DNA from 3 places in the Tolumonas lignilytica genome. Region 3 is predicted to be linked to each of the others. Evidence: predicted binding sites of a transcription regulator. Region 3 holds the regulator's gene; each other region holds the start of a gene.
What was found. The regulator LexA, encoded in region 3, represses DNA repair genes until DNA is damaged. The targets are predictions, from matches to a motif close to ANCTGTNTNNNNANACAGNT.
Positions count from the first base shown of each region.

Region 1: a site for LexA is predicted at 2,056-2,075, ahead of H027_RS18445 (metal-dependent hydrolase). Genes of this name have one in related genera too.
Region 2: a site for LexA is predicted at 2,076-2,095, ahead of umuD (translesion error-prone DNA polymerase V autoproteolytic subunit). Genes of this name have one in related genera too.

Region 1 is NZ_AZUK01000001.1:2,808,882-2,813,171, forward strand. Features, by position in the region: gene H027_RS0113095 (GAF domain-containing protein) at 1-452, shown strand, start outside; gene H027_RS0113100 (DUF4382 domain-containing protein) at 491-1,525, opposite strand; gene H027_RS0113105 (hypothetical protein) at 1,763-1,978, shown strand; gene H027_RS18445 (metal-dependent hydrolase) at 2,092-2,622, shown strand; cyclic di-GMP riboswitch class I at 3,044-3,128, shown strand; gene H027_RS17870 (Ig-like domain-containing protein) at 3,193-4,290, shown strand, end outside.
Region 2 is NZ_AZUK01000001.1:3,040,773-3,045,062, forward strand. Features, by position in the region: gene H027_RS18720 (hypothetical protein) at 1-342, shown strand, start outside; gene umuC (translesion error-prone DNA polymerase V subunit UmuC) at 358-1,629, opposite strand; gene umuD (translesion error-prone DNA polymerase V autoproteolytic subunit) at 1,622-2,059, opposite strand; gene H027_RS0114265 (hypothetical protein) at 2,493-3,326, opposite strand; gene H027_RS0114270 (DUF4189 domain-containing protein) at 3,366-4,097, opposite strand.
Region 3 is NZ_AZUK01000001.1:1,958,852-1,963,141, reverse strand. Features, by position in the region: gene H027_RS0109215 (TrkH family potassium uptake protein) at 1-969, shown strand, start outside; gene H027_RS0109210 (Rrf2 family transcriptional regulator) at 1,040-1,495, opposite strand; gene trmL (tRNA (uridine(34)/cytosine(34)/5-carboxymethylaminomethyluridine(34)-2'-O)-methyltransferase TrmL) at 1,704-2,168, shown strand; gene lexA (transcriptional repressor LexA) at 2,214-2,834, opposite strand; gene ubiA (4-hydroxybenzoate octaprenyltransferase) at 2,917-3,780, opposite strand; gene H027_RS0109190 (chorismate--pyruvate lyase family protein) at 3,784-4,290, opposite strand, start outside.

The sequences.
Region 1 (4,290 bases), 850 kb from region 3:
TGCAGCAATTAGAAGGTGAAATTGTTCAGCAGATTTCAGGATTAGTGCATGGTGAGCCTGATCTGATCGCCAATTTATCGAATGTCAGTGCGCTACTTAATGAATATCTTGCTGATATCAACTGGGTTGGCTTTTACATCATGCGTGAAGGCGAACTGGTGCTTGGTCCGTTTCAAGGTAAGGTTGCCTGCATCCGTATTCCGGTTGGTCGGGGCGTTTGTGGTGCCGCGGCAGCAACCGGAACCACACAGCGAGTGGAGGATGTGCACGCCTTCCCTGGTCATATTGCCTGTGACAGTGCCAGCAATTCAGAATTAGTGGTGCCGATCATCGTAAACGATCGTGTCGTGGCTGTGCTGGATATTGATAGCCCGAAATATGCCCGCTTTACGCCTGAAATCCAGCAGGAAATGGAAGCGATTGCAGACGTATTAGCAACACTGAACTGGTGATGAAACCGGCCAGTATTGCGCTGGCCGGTGCTTGAACATTATGGTGTGACAAAGTTATTAGTGAGGGTTGTCGAGCCTGTGCTGCTTGGCACCAATATGCCTGTATGAGCTTCGGCGACCGTGGGAACAAAGCTGCTTTCATTGCCATTATCGGTGAGTGTATCACTGGCTGCATTGCAGACCAGCACCACATCGTAAGTGCCCGGTTCGACATAATTCAGTTGATAAGAACTGACACCATTGGTGGTCGAGATTAAAGATGTTAACACGGGCCCGCCATTGGCTGGATCATAGTCGATCCCCAGATAGGGTGGCGTGATGCTATCACTGTTGTAGAGATAGACACCGGCTGCACTCAGATCGCCATTGCAATAGAGGCTGTTCACATTACCCGTGATGGTGCTCAGTGTACTGACAGTGAGTAATTTGACGCCGGTCGGTTTCAGTTTGTAGTAGGGGGTATTATTGGTGTTGGGTAACACCAGTGCATGACGCAAATTAAACTCTAACTGAAACGAAAGAACGCCACCAATAGACGCAGTAAATGGGGTCGTGGTTTTGACTTCGCCACTCGGGACTTGTAACGGCAAGATTGTACCGTCTGACTCTTCGACATAAGAAGTCGGTTGTGTGGTTGCAGCTCCCGTCAGGTCATTGAGGAAGTTGGTGCGTCCGTCTTCAACCATGAGACGCAGTTGTTCATAGGTGCCACTGGGAATGGCGGTATTTGTCAGCAGAGCATGCTTGGCGCCATCATGATATTTCAGCAAATCCAGATACAAGAAAGCCGGATTGCCTGATGAATCCTGAGGGATGGTATAGCCGGTAGGTAAACAACCATCATTGTTGGTTGTTGGGATGAGATTTAAATTGCTCCATACTGATTCGGTGGTTGCGCCATTCAGTTTTAGCCGCAGGCTGTTGATGGCAATACAAACTTTTTTGGCGCTGTCGACCGGTGCATCAGAGACAGACAAGTTCATCTGGGACGTTGAGTCCATACCACTGCCCCCGCCGCCACAACCAGTCAGAAGCAAGAAGAAAAGTGCTACGGAACTCATTAGATATTTCATACATCATTCCTTTTGTCGGGTGAGACATACAAATTATAGATCAGACAACCATCATCATTGAGAATGTGAACTATTATTGTTTATTCGTGCCTATTTTTAACGCTGGTAAATTTTTTTTCCGTCAATAAAAAAACAGAAGCTAGTTTATGCGGAAACGTGACTGGCGAGGGATGTTTTCTGGATTAAAACGACTACAGTTTTAATAGCTATACAGCTTTCGCAATCTAGGAGTTCGCTATGTCTAACCAAGATAAGCTGGAGATTGCCAAACTCACACTTCACTACCTTATTTCCATTCAGACCTCAGAAAATGCGACGCATGCGTTGCGGCGTCTTGAAGCGGAAGCAGGGCGATGCTCTGATCCAGATACGTTTGGGGCTCTATATCAAGTGGTCTTCAAGGAAATAGAGGTGAGTGTAGCCACAGATCAAAACAATAAAACTAATTCATAGCGTGTAAAGATTAACCAATCAGTCAGACATTCTGAATGTGTAGCTGACGTTACAGTTGCGCAATGTTACCATCAAACAACTGTATATAAACACATAATTAAGTTGTAACCGTTATGATGGCAAAAACGCATCAGGCATTTGCAGTATTCAGTGTCTTGATGGTCGATAAATTTGTACCGGGTTTGGTTGGTAATCTGTGTGTTGCGTGTTGTTTGGGGTTCATTGGCGCGCTGTTGCCAGATCTCGATTCTCCCCAAAGCTCCTTCGGACGAATAGTGCCGATGTTAAGTAAACCATTTCATAAAATCTTAGGTCACCGTACGGTTACACACAGCCTGTTTGCGGTGGCGGTGTTGCATTTTACTTTCATGGCCTTTTCTCTGAAACCAAGTTATAGCAATGCCATCTGTGTTGGTTATATCAGTCATATCATTGGCGACATGCTTATCGGAAAAAATGGTGTGACGCTGTTTTGGCCGTTAAAACAAAAATGCAGTATTAATCCTATCCGAATTCCGGTTGCTGGTTTTGGTGAATATGTTGTTTTTAATTTGCTGATTGTTTGCATTGCAGCCAGAGGATTACACCAGTTTGAACCCGAAGCCTATCATCTGCTGTTAAAGGGAATATCGCTGATTGTTTAAGATATTATGAAGGAGAAACAAATGAATCATGGTTCTCGTTTGTGAATGTATCAATTTTTTTATCTATCTCATTGTATATAAATGATTTTATTTTAAACAAAAAATAAATTTTGTTTTTCAGCTCGAACCAGGTTCTATTCGCGGGTTGAAGTCATGAATATCTGTTTATTTATTACCTCTTCGCTTTGAATTTTAGTCAGGAAACAGCACTGAGGAAGTGTTAGCTTACGTAAAGATTTGTTTAAAAAATGATCAATTTCACTTTGTCTTGATCGGTTTTCTTGTTAGTATTGCGGCAAGTTTACATGGGATGAATCCAGTGATTCTCTTGGTTTCACCGAGTTCATTCTGTCGCAGATACACTATGAGTCTGTATGTAAGCGTGGGGTCGAATTTTTCGATTCAGTTACCATCGAAAGCACTCCCGAAATAGCAAGCCCCGGGTAACCGGGTGCACGCAAAGCCACAGGTCCACTGCATCTACAGTGGATGGCTGGGTTACCGAAGGAGCGCGTAAAAAACGCTGCGTTTTGGGCGCTTTCGAGGTTTTTTTACTTGAGGGTACCCAAAATGATATCTCTATGCGCTTCCAAAGCGGCTGGTTTTGGCTTGTCTGCTCGTGTTCGCCGGTTTGCATTGTTGCTGACGGCACTCGGCGGGCTAGGCGGAGCTTATACGCCTACGCCAGTAATGGCTGAACCGGCAACACAAGCGGCTTCAGCGGTCTATCCCTCTCAATTAAGACAACAAACCACAGAACTTGCTCAGTTGATGGCGCGCTATCGTCAAGCTGATGAAAATGAGCAAGCCAATCTGCTCAATGAAATACAATCGCTGGTCGCACAACGTAAAGATCTCATGCTTAAATTGCTGGCAGACAACCCTGCGACGGTTGTGCAGGCGGCTTTACCAGCTCAGGCTGCTTTGGGTATGCCAAACAGCGTCCAGGCACAATTAGAACAACTGCGAACCCATGAAGGTCAATTGTTGGTTGCTTATGAAGATTATCCTGATGGCAGCCACAAACTGCGCCATTTTTTGAATACAACGGCAGGTGAGCAGTTGGAATTACACTTCACCGGTGATGAGCCTGCACTGCAAAGTGGTGGTCATGCCCGCGTGAAAGGGATTCAGATCGATAATAATCTGGTGTTGGATCAGAGTGCTCTGCAAATGGAAGCACTGAATGGTAGCACCAGTTCAACCACAACGAGCGGGGTAACGGTTCAGCCCAACACGTTTGGTGAGCAAAAAACCTTAGTCATGCTGGTCAATTTTCAGGATGCCCCGACTAATCAGCCATGGACTGTCGATCAGGCACGCAGCATGGTCTTTACCAATGTCAGCAACTATTTTCTTGAAGACTCTTATCAGCAGACATGGCTAAGTGGTGATGTGCTGGGCTGGTTTACGGTTGCGGTAGACAGTACCAATTGTGATACCACCACTATTGCGCAACAGGCCGATGCAGCAGCTACCAATGCGGGAGCCAATCTGTCTGCTTACCAGCACAAGATTTATATTTTCCCGAATACCAGTGCGTGTGGCTGGACTGGCATGGGGACAGTTGGCGGTTCGCCTTCTCAAAGCTGGATCAACGGCTCCATGCAGGTTTCCACCATCGGTCATGAAATGGGTCACAACTTCGGGCTGCAACATTCCCATGCG
Region 2 (4,290 bases), 1.1 Mb from region 3:
CGCCTAGTACAAATCTTGGCGAAGGCAAAAATGTTAAACAGTGATATAGATTACAGGGAATTAGTTGTTCAGATTGGATCATACCAAGCTGCGCACTTGACTAATGGGAATCGACCACGTCCTGATGCGTTGGCTGATAGGTATCAAATAGACAATTCGTTAATGGGTGGCCTTAGAGACATAATCATATTTGATGATGTTTTAACTGCGGGCAGTCATTTTGCTGCAATGAAGAGATTTATTTCTGACCATGTCCCAGATAAACGGATTGTAGGCTTGTTTGTAGCCAGAACAACGAGAGATTCTGATGACCCATTTGAGGATTTTGAGGTGATAGCTTAATTATTACAGCATGGGTCAGATAACCACTGGTAAATCATCCCAACGTGTCGTATAAGCCGGTGACAAGTTACCACGCTTCATAGCCCACTCCTGCTTCACCCCCTGACCTGCAAACCAGATATTGCCTTTTCCGCTGTGGTTTATCTTGTCGATTACCGTCATAAGTTCTTTGCTGTCTGTCCGACTACTGATCTCATCAAACAAGCTCATCTGATAAATGCCCGGCTCGAAAAAATCAGCCAGCATGATCCCAGCTTTCATGTATCTGTAACCTGGCTTCCAAATACCACGCAGCATTCTTATGGCGTAGAGAATTATGTCTCTGCTGTCATCTGTTGGAATTGGCATTCTTGCGGTGGCAGAGTTTGAGTAATAGGGCTCAGTTTTTGAGAATGGATTGGTTCGCAGGAATACGGTAACCGACTGCGCATATTGTTTTTCTAACCTGAGTTTTTCTGCTGCCCGGACAGCATAATTGCAGATCGCTTCGCGTATATGCTGAAACTGTTTGATACGTTGACCAAACGAGCGTGAGCAGACTATCTGTTTTTTGGTTGGCGACACATCATCAAGTTCAAGACATGATTCGCCATTCAACTCATGGATAGTTCGCTCAAGCACAACGGAAAACTGTTTACGGATCAGCTTTGGATTTGCATTTGCCAATTGCAAAGCCGTTTTAATACCCATCATCTGCAGTTGCTTCGTTAACTTTCGGCCAACACCCCACACTTCCTCTATTGGTGTTATGGATAACAATTTACGCTGCCGGTCACGTGAAGTCAGGTCAACAACTCCGCCGGTTGCCGGATATATCTTTGCAGCATGGTTAGCCAGCTTTGCCAGTGTCTTGGTTGGTGCAATTCCAACGCAAACAGTAATGCCTGTCCACTGGACAACTGTTTGTCTTACCTGTTTGCCGAAATCAACCAATGACATCGCATTTGAAACGCCGGTTAAATCCAAAAAGGATTCGTCTATTGAGTAAACCTCAACTCTTGGTGCCAGCATTTCAAGAACAGACATGACGCGGTTTGAAATATCTGCATATAGAGCATAGTTGGATGAGAACACCTGCACACCGTAGTAGGTGAGTTGATCTTGTATCTGGAAAAGCGGAACGCCCATCTTGATACCGATCTCTTTAGCTTCCCTGGAACGAGCCACCACGCAGCCATCGTTATTTGATAGCACAACGATGGGGGTGTTTTTTAAGTCAGGTCGGAATAGTTTTTCGCATGATGCGTAAAAATTATTGCAGTCAACCAAGGCAAAGGTCTTAGACATGGCGATTCAGCATATTCTTAATGACGTTAGTGACAACACCGAAAATATCAAGTTCCAAACCATCAGTTATCTCGATTAGTTGATATTTTGGGTTATGCGGTATTAATCGGTATGTCGGCTTAGTACAAAGCTCTTTAACTGTCATTTCTCCATTGAGGCAGGCAATAACAATGTGACCGTGCTCTGCAGTGATCGACCGGTCAACAACCAAAATGTCGCCAGGATATATGCCAACACCAATCATGGATAAACCTGAAGCACGAACAAGAAAGGTTGCTGATGGATGGCGAATGCACAACTCGTTTAAATCCAGCGTCTTCTCGATGTAGTCCTGCGCTGGTGATGGAAAGCCCGCTTGAACAGATTCAAGAAACAGCGGAAGTGGGAAGTGTGTTGCTGGGTCTAATTGACCTAATAGTTGTGTTTGCATACGGACAATTACAAATATGTGTACATATATACAGTATATTTGTAACGTTTGGGTTGTCTATAGATGGAAAATAAAAACTCCATGAAGAGGCTGATTAGGAATTAAATAGAAATCAGGAATCAGCGAGCTCTACAAAATCATCATACTGACGAGATAAAACCAGATACTCATCCCTTAGAAGCTGGACGTGTTCAAGCTTTAGTAAAAAAGCAGAATGAAGTAGTCAACTCAAACTGTGGCCAATTTTATTTGATCATTTCACTTTGCTGTTCTCCACACTGCGTATGCTACGGTATTCTCAACATCGATTTGTTCTTGTTGATCTATTGGGAGAGAGCCGATGTTGAGAGACATTTTAATTGCATTAATAATTTGATTTGTGAGGTAAAAAACAGGAAAGAAGCTCCTCCCTGTTTTATTGTGCTGGTGGTTGTTATCGCAGTTGAACAGCAACCGGTTTGTTCACGGGTTGTTTAGCATTCATGCCAACTTTCTTGTATTTAACTACAACGGTCTTCCCTGTTTTGCTATCCACACGTCGTGTGATTGATTCGTGGGTATCTGCAAAACCTGCAAAAGGATGGACCCACCCGTCACAATAAACCCATGGTGCAGATGACATTTCTTCTAGTTTCAAATGACCTGAGCTAAATGATGGCAGGCCAATGCCATACGCGGCATACTTCCCAGTAGGCAATGATGGGTCAATGCGATTAATTAACTCTTGAGAAACAAGAGTTGAAAATTTCACTTTTGCCACTGATTTATCTTTATCAGACACAGCTAATTCGCCGTTATCCATAATAAAGGTTGCACCATTTAGCCGAGCAGCATCTTGTTTTGTGGCGTATTTGAACGCCTTTTCCAACGAAGCCTGAGAAGCTGGATCATCGCTAGGATCGATCTTCATTAAAACCAAATATCCATAGTCAGGGTGTTTATAGTTATCCTGCCCCAGCAACATAAGGTTCGCGACACCGAAAGCCAGATTTCCGACAGTGAGTGCTCCTGTAGCCATCGCATCAACAGATGTTTTACCAGCAATGATAGCAGCATTGGTGGTTGCCGCCGCCGCTGACATATCCGCCTTGGTGGCATCTTCATCCCTATTGGTAGAGCTGTTCCCAGCCAGTAGCTCCATGTTTGATGATAAACTCAGTGTTTTATCTCCAGTAAAAGGCATGTTGCCGGTTGGCATTTCATGTTTAGCTGCACACCCACTCAATATAATGGTGAAAATTGCCGCGGCAGCACATAAATTTTTCATATATAAACCTTTGTATTTTTTGTAAGAAGAAGCTGGAAATCAGCACTGAGGCGCTGGATATGTCCATTGGTTATTAAATGAATCGAACTCCGGCCGGACCTGAACGTGAATTTTGCATCCGTTTTCATAGGTTACAACGCAGTTTCCATTGGTGCATTGAGATGAGCAGCGAATGGTTGGAGTGTTTGGTCGGCAATTTCTTTCTGATACTTGGGATGGCGTTGATGTGGATTGTGATGGAATTTTCTTTTTGACGTTAACTGCGCCAGGAATGCTAAAAACTCTATATAAAACACATTTACCTTTAAAGTGCTCTTGGCAATTATTTTGCGCAACACTTAAATCCGCTTCTGGGTTAGTTGATCCATATTGAGCAAAAAAGTCACCATCCTTTTTGTCCTCCTGTTCTATAATTACAAACCCAGGGTCCGTGATTGTCCACTGCAACTTGCAGTCTGGCATGCCACAACTGTGCATTGCACTTTGCACGGCTTTATCACTGCTTTTAGTTGACCAGCCAAGACCTACATCGGTTTTATTTACTGCTCGAGATATCGCAACAATGTTGTGTAATATACAGTCATGGGTAGTTTTTCCATTGTTGCACAATTTAAGCGCTTCACTATCTGCGCTTTTCTGTGATTTTCTTACAGCCCAACCGAAAGCGTCTCCGCTACCAAATGCAATTGATGTATAAACCTTCTCTGCATGGACTTGTGATGACGCAAGAAGGGTGAAAATGGCGAATAGTAAACCAGTTAGTTTTTTCATGTTTTTCCTATGTTTAATTGTTTTAAACTTCCATTTTTGCATTTTGCGAAAGATTACACTACTTAGCATTTGCGTTGCGAATGCAAGATGTTAAGTTAATCATGAACTGACAAAGCTCATTCGCATTTTGCAAATAAACTGCTGTATATCCGATCACCTTTTGATATAATGCAAAGCACAGGGTGACTCCTGT
Region 3 (4,290 bases):
TTATTCCAGATGGAATCATCTGATCGTTCAGAGAGAGATACACCTCGCATGTCCGGTGTGGCTCGTAATATTCTCATTGTCTATGTCGCGCTTAGCTTGATCTGTTGTCTCTGTTATTGGTTTAGTGGCATGTCATTATTTGATGCCATTAATCATGCCATGACGACATTAAGTACAGGCGGTTTTTCGACGCACGACATTTCCATGAATGCCTTCTCGCCACAGGCGCAGTGGGTCGCCAGTGTATTTATGTTCTTAGGCGGGCTGCCCTTCATACTCTACGTACAAAGCGTGCGTCGCCGGGAAGGTTTACTGTTTCGGGATGCTCAAGTGCGTGGTTTTTTCTGGTTAGTGCTGGGAACGAGTCTGCTGATGAGTGTTTGGCTCTGGTATTCAAGCACCTTCAGTCTGGAAGATGCCTTTCGCATTACCACATTCAATGTCATTTCTATCCTGACCACTACCGGATACCGTTTAACAGATTTTAGTCACTGGAGTTATATGACTACCGTGATTTTTATCTTACTCATGTTTCTGGGGGCGTGTTCTGGTTCCACCTCGGGTGGATTAAAACTGTTCCGCATTCAAATTGCAGGAGCCTTGTTTCAAAAGCAAGCCCGCCAATTGATGCACCCTGCTGGGGTATTCCCACAAAAATACAATGGTCGTCCGGTCAATGACGCCATTGTCCGCTCTATTGTCGCCTTTGTGCTCAGTTATCTGGCAATCATTACCCTAAGTGCCATTGTCCTCGGTATGTTTAATCTGACGCCACAGGAAGCGATTAGTGGAGCCATCACTGCCATGGGTAATATCGGCCCTGGTTTAGGCAGCAAAATAGGTCCTGCGGGGAATTTTTCCAGTTTACCGGATGCCGCAAAATGGGTGCTGGCTGGAGACATGATGTTGGGACGTTTAGAGGTATTAACCGTCGCAGTCTTACTCTTCCCTTCATTTTGGAAAGATTAATACCACGAAAAAAGCCACAGGCTGAATGCTGTGGCTTTTCTGGATTTATGGTTAAACAAGCAGTTTGCAGTTAAACCGCGTCAACAGCCATGACAGGGATATTCAGTCCCAGCAGACCGCACATCCGCTCTTCGTCTTTCACCAAATCCGCAAGCGTGAATTCAGCCAATACGCCCATAAATGCCCGCATGGCTTTTCGCATGATGGATTGGAAACGACATCCCGGAGCTAACCGGCAGCCTTCACGCTGACAATCCAGTAAACAACTCACATTTTCCATATCCGCAATCAAATCACCCAGATTGATTTCGGAACTTACGCGAGCCAAACGAATACCACCATGTTTTCCACGAATAGTTTCGATATATCCTTTCATGCCCAGCTGATGAACAATTTTGACCACATGATTACGAGAAATAGAAAAGCGATCAGCCACTTCAGTAATCGTGGATAAATGCTGTTCCGGTTGCAAGGCCAGAAACACCAGCGTTCGTAAGGCATAATCCGTAAATAAAGTCAGCTGCATATACTATCTTTCTACTCACTATAATTTCATCGCAACCCATCAGGCGACAGGATGAGATAACTACATTTATATATGTAATAATATAGTTCGTTGTTACATGACATCTTTATAAAAGATCAACTTTTAGCGAAGTTATCCACATAATTGTCAATTATCTGACAACAATAACAGTTATTCACGATGACTCGAGATCAATACCTGGCCTGCTATGCTACATATTGCGTTATACGAACCAGAGATACCGCCTAATACTGGCAACATTATCCGTCTTTGCGCCAACACCGGATATTTCCTGCACATCATCGAACCCACCGGGTTTGCCTGGGATGATAAACGTCTGCGGCGTGCAGGCCTCGACTACCATGAGTTTGCAGAGATCAAACGTCATGCTGATTTTTCAGCATTTTTGAATGATGTCGGTGATGCTCGGCTGTTTGCTTGTACCACTAAGGGTAAAGCCTACCCCTCGGATGCCGGATTTCAGGCGGGTGACGTTTTGCTGTTTGGACCTGAAACCCGTGGGCTTCCTATGTCGATCATTGAAAGTCTGCCGGAAGCACAACGACTGCGGATCCCGATGCTGCCGCAAAGTCGCAGTATGAATCTTTCAAATGCAGTGTCTGTGTTCGTCTATGAAAGCTGGCGTCAATTAGGTTTTGCCGGGGCGGTATAAAGAAAGTAAGTGAGTCGAGAGCAAACTCGGCTCACTGTTTTGTGGTTACATCCAACTACCATTGCGGATCACGCCGACAGCCAATCCTTCAATACTGAGTTGTTCTTGTGTCAAATCAACCACTATAGGTTCCAGTTCTTCATTCTCGGGCAGTAAACGCACGGTATTTCCCTTGCGCTCAAAACGCTTCACGGTTACTTCATCATCCCCGACTCTGGCAACTATAACCTGACCATTATTCGCTTGGGTGGTTTTATGCACAGCAAGCAAATCGCCATCTAAGATACCGATATTTTTCATGCTCATGCCATGCACCCGCAATAGAAAATCGGCACGGGGATGGAATAACGAGCCGTCTATTTGGTAATGGGTTTCGATATGTTGTTGGGCCAGAATAGGTTCTCCTGCCGCCACTTGACCAATGAGCGGCAATCCCTCTTCTTCTGGTTCCTCATCGGTCAATAATTGTATGCCACGGGAAGTGCCTGGCATCATTCGGATCACGCCTTTTTTAGCCAGTGCTTTCAGATGCTCTTCCGCTGCGTTGGCTGATTTAAACCCAAGCTCAGAAGCAATCTCGGCTCGCGTCGGTGGCATTCCAGTTTGTTGCACAGCAGAACGAATAAGAGCCAGTACTTCGGCTTGACGGGGGGTAAGCTGCTTCATGAGATAAGCCTGTGTTTTTATACAGATAACTGTGAGTATATACAGTTATCTGTATAAAAACAAAGGCTCATCTACAAACTAGCTACCACTGAGAAAATAAAATGCCCGCAAATACGACAACACCAACCCAGTTGTTGTTCAAAAAAGCCTTAAAACAGGCGTCACGTTGACGATGCCAGATCAAATATTGTTGATAGATGAATAAACAGAGCGCGACCAACAAGGCCATAAAATAACTGATTGTCAGTTCAGATAACCAGCCAACCAAGCTCAATAAAGCCAAAGTACTGAACTGCAATAATGCGATATACAACCTATCATTTTTACCGAACAGGATTGCCGTTGATTTGATGCCGATTTTCACATCATCATCCCGATCAACCATCGCATACATCGTATCGTAGGCCACGGTCCATAACAGATTAGCCAAGAAGAGTAGCCAGCTGATAAGGCTCAAATGCCCGGTGACGGCAGCATAAGCCATGGGGATCGCCCACGAGAACGCCATTCCGAGAATGACTTGAGGCAGTGAAGTGACTCGTTTCATAAACGGATAAACGGCGGCGAGCAACAATCCACCCGTAGAAAGATAAATCGTGAAGCGATTAAGTTGCCAAACGAGCAAGAATGCAACCACCACCAATATCAGGAAAAAAGATAAGGCCCGAAAGGTCGTGATGCGTCCAGAAGGCAATGGTCTGAAGGCGGTACGTTTTACGTGTCCATCAAAATGACGGTCGGCATAATCGTTGATCACACATCCGGCTGCACGCATCACGACCACACCGAGTGAGAACACAATTAACAATGAAAAAGAGGGCATTCCCCCCGACGCTAACCACAAGGCCCAAAGGGTCGGCCATAGCAATAATAATGTACCAATGGGTTTGTCCAAACGCGCCAATTGCCAGTAGGGTTGCCATTGGGTAGGTATTACCGACATCATTAGTCACACTCCATACATCGGGTGTTGAGGTAAAAAAACCTCAGTTAAGCTTAGCTGACAGGAACGAAAACACACGGTGGAACGACGGCCCCAAAGCGGATGAGTCTCTGTACATCCCCATTGCGGCAACAGCTTGGCAAAGGAAGCCTGTGTCGAAAAATCTGCCACCTCAAACTCCCTGCAGCTATTCTGTTCTTCTGCTGCAGCAAATAGCAGCGTCCCCAGCGGTTGCGCTTTCCAATTCAATAAATCAGGTTCATTCTGAAGCTGGCTGGTCGTCACTTGAGTGAGCCCCCAGATCCATGGCCGCTCATCATCTGATAATAAGACTTGTCGCATGAGCTGAGTGGAAGATGTTGCTTTCGATGGTATCCAACCAGAGGTCAACAAATGAACCCTGAGCTGCGAAGTATGCTGACAAAGTTTGGCGGTTAATGACGTCGGATCAAATAACCAGTCGGCATAACGTTCCGGCCATGTCATTGATGTTGCCGAAAGCCAAACAAGTTG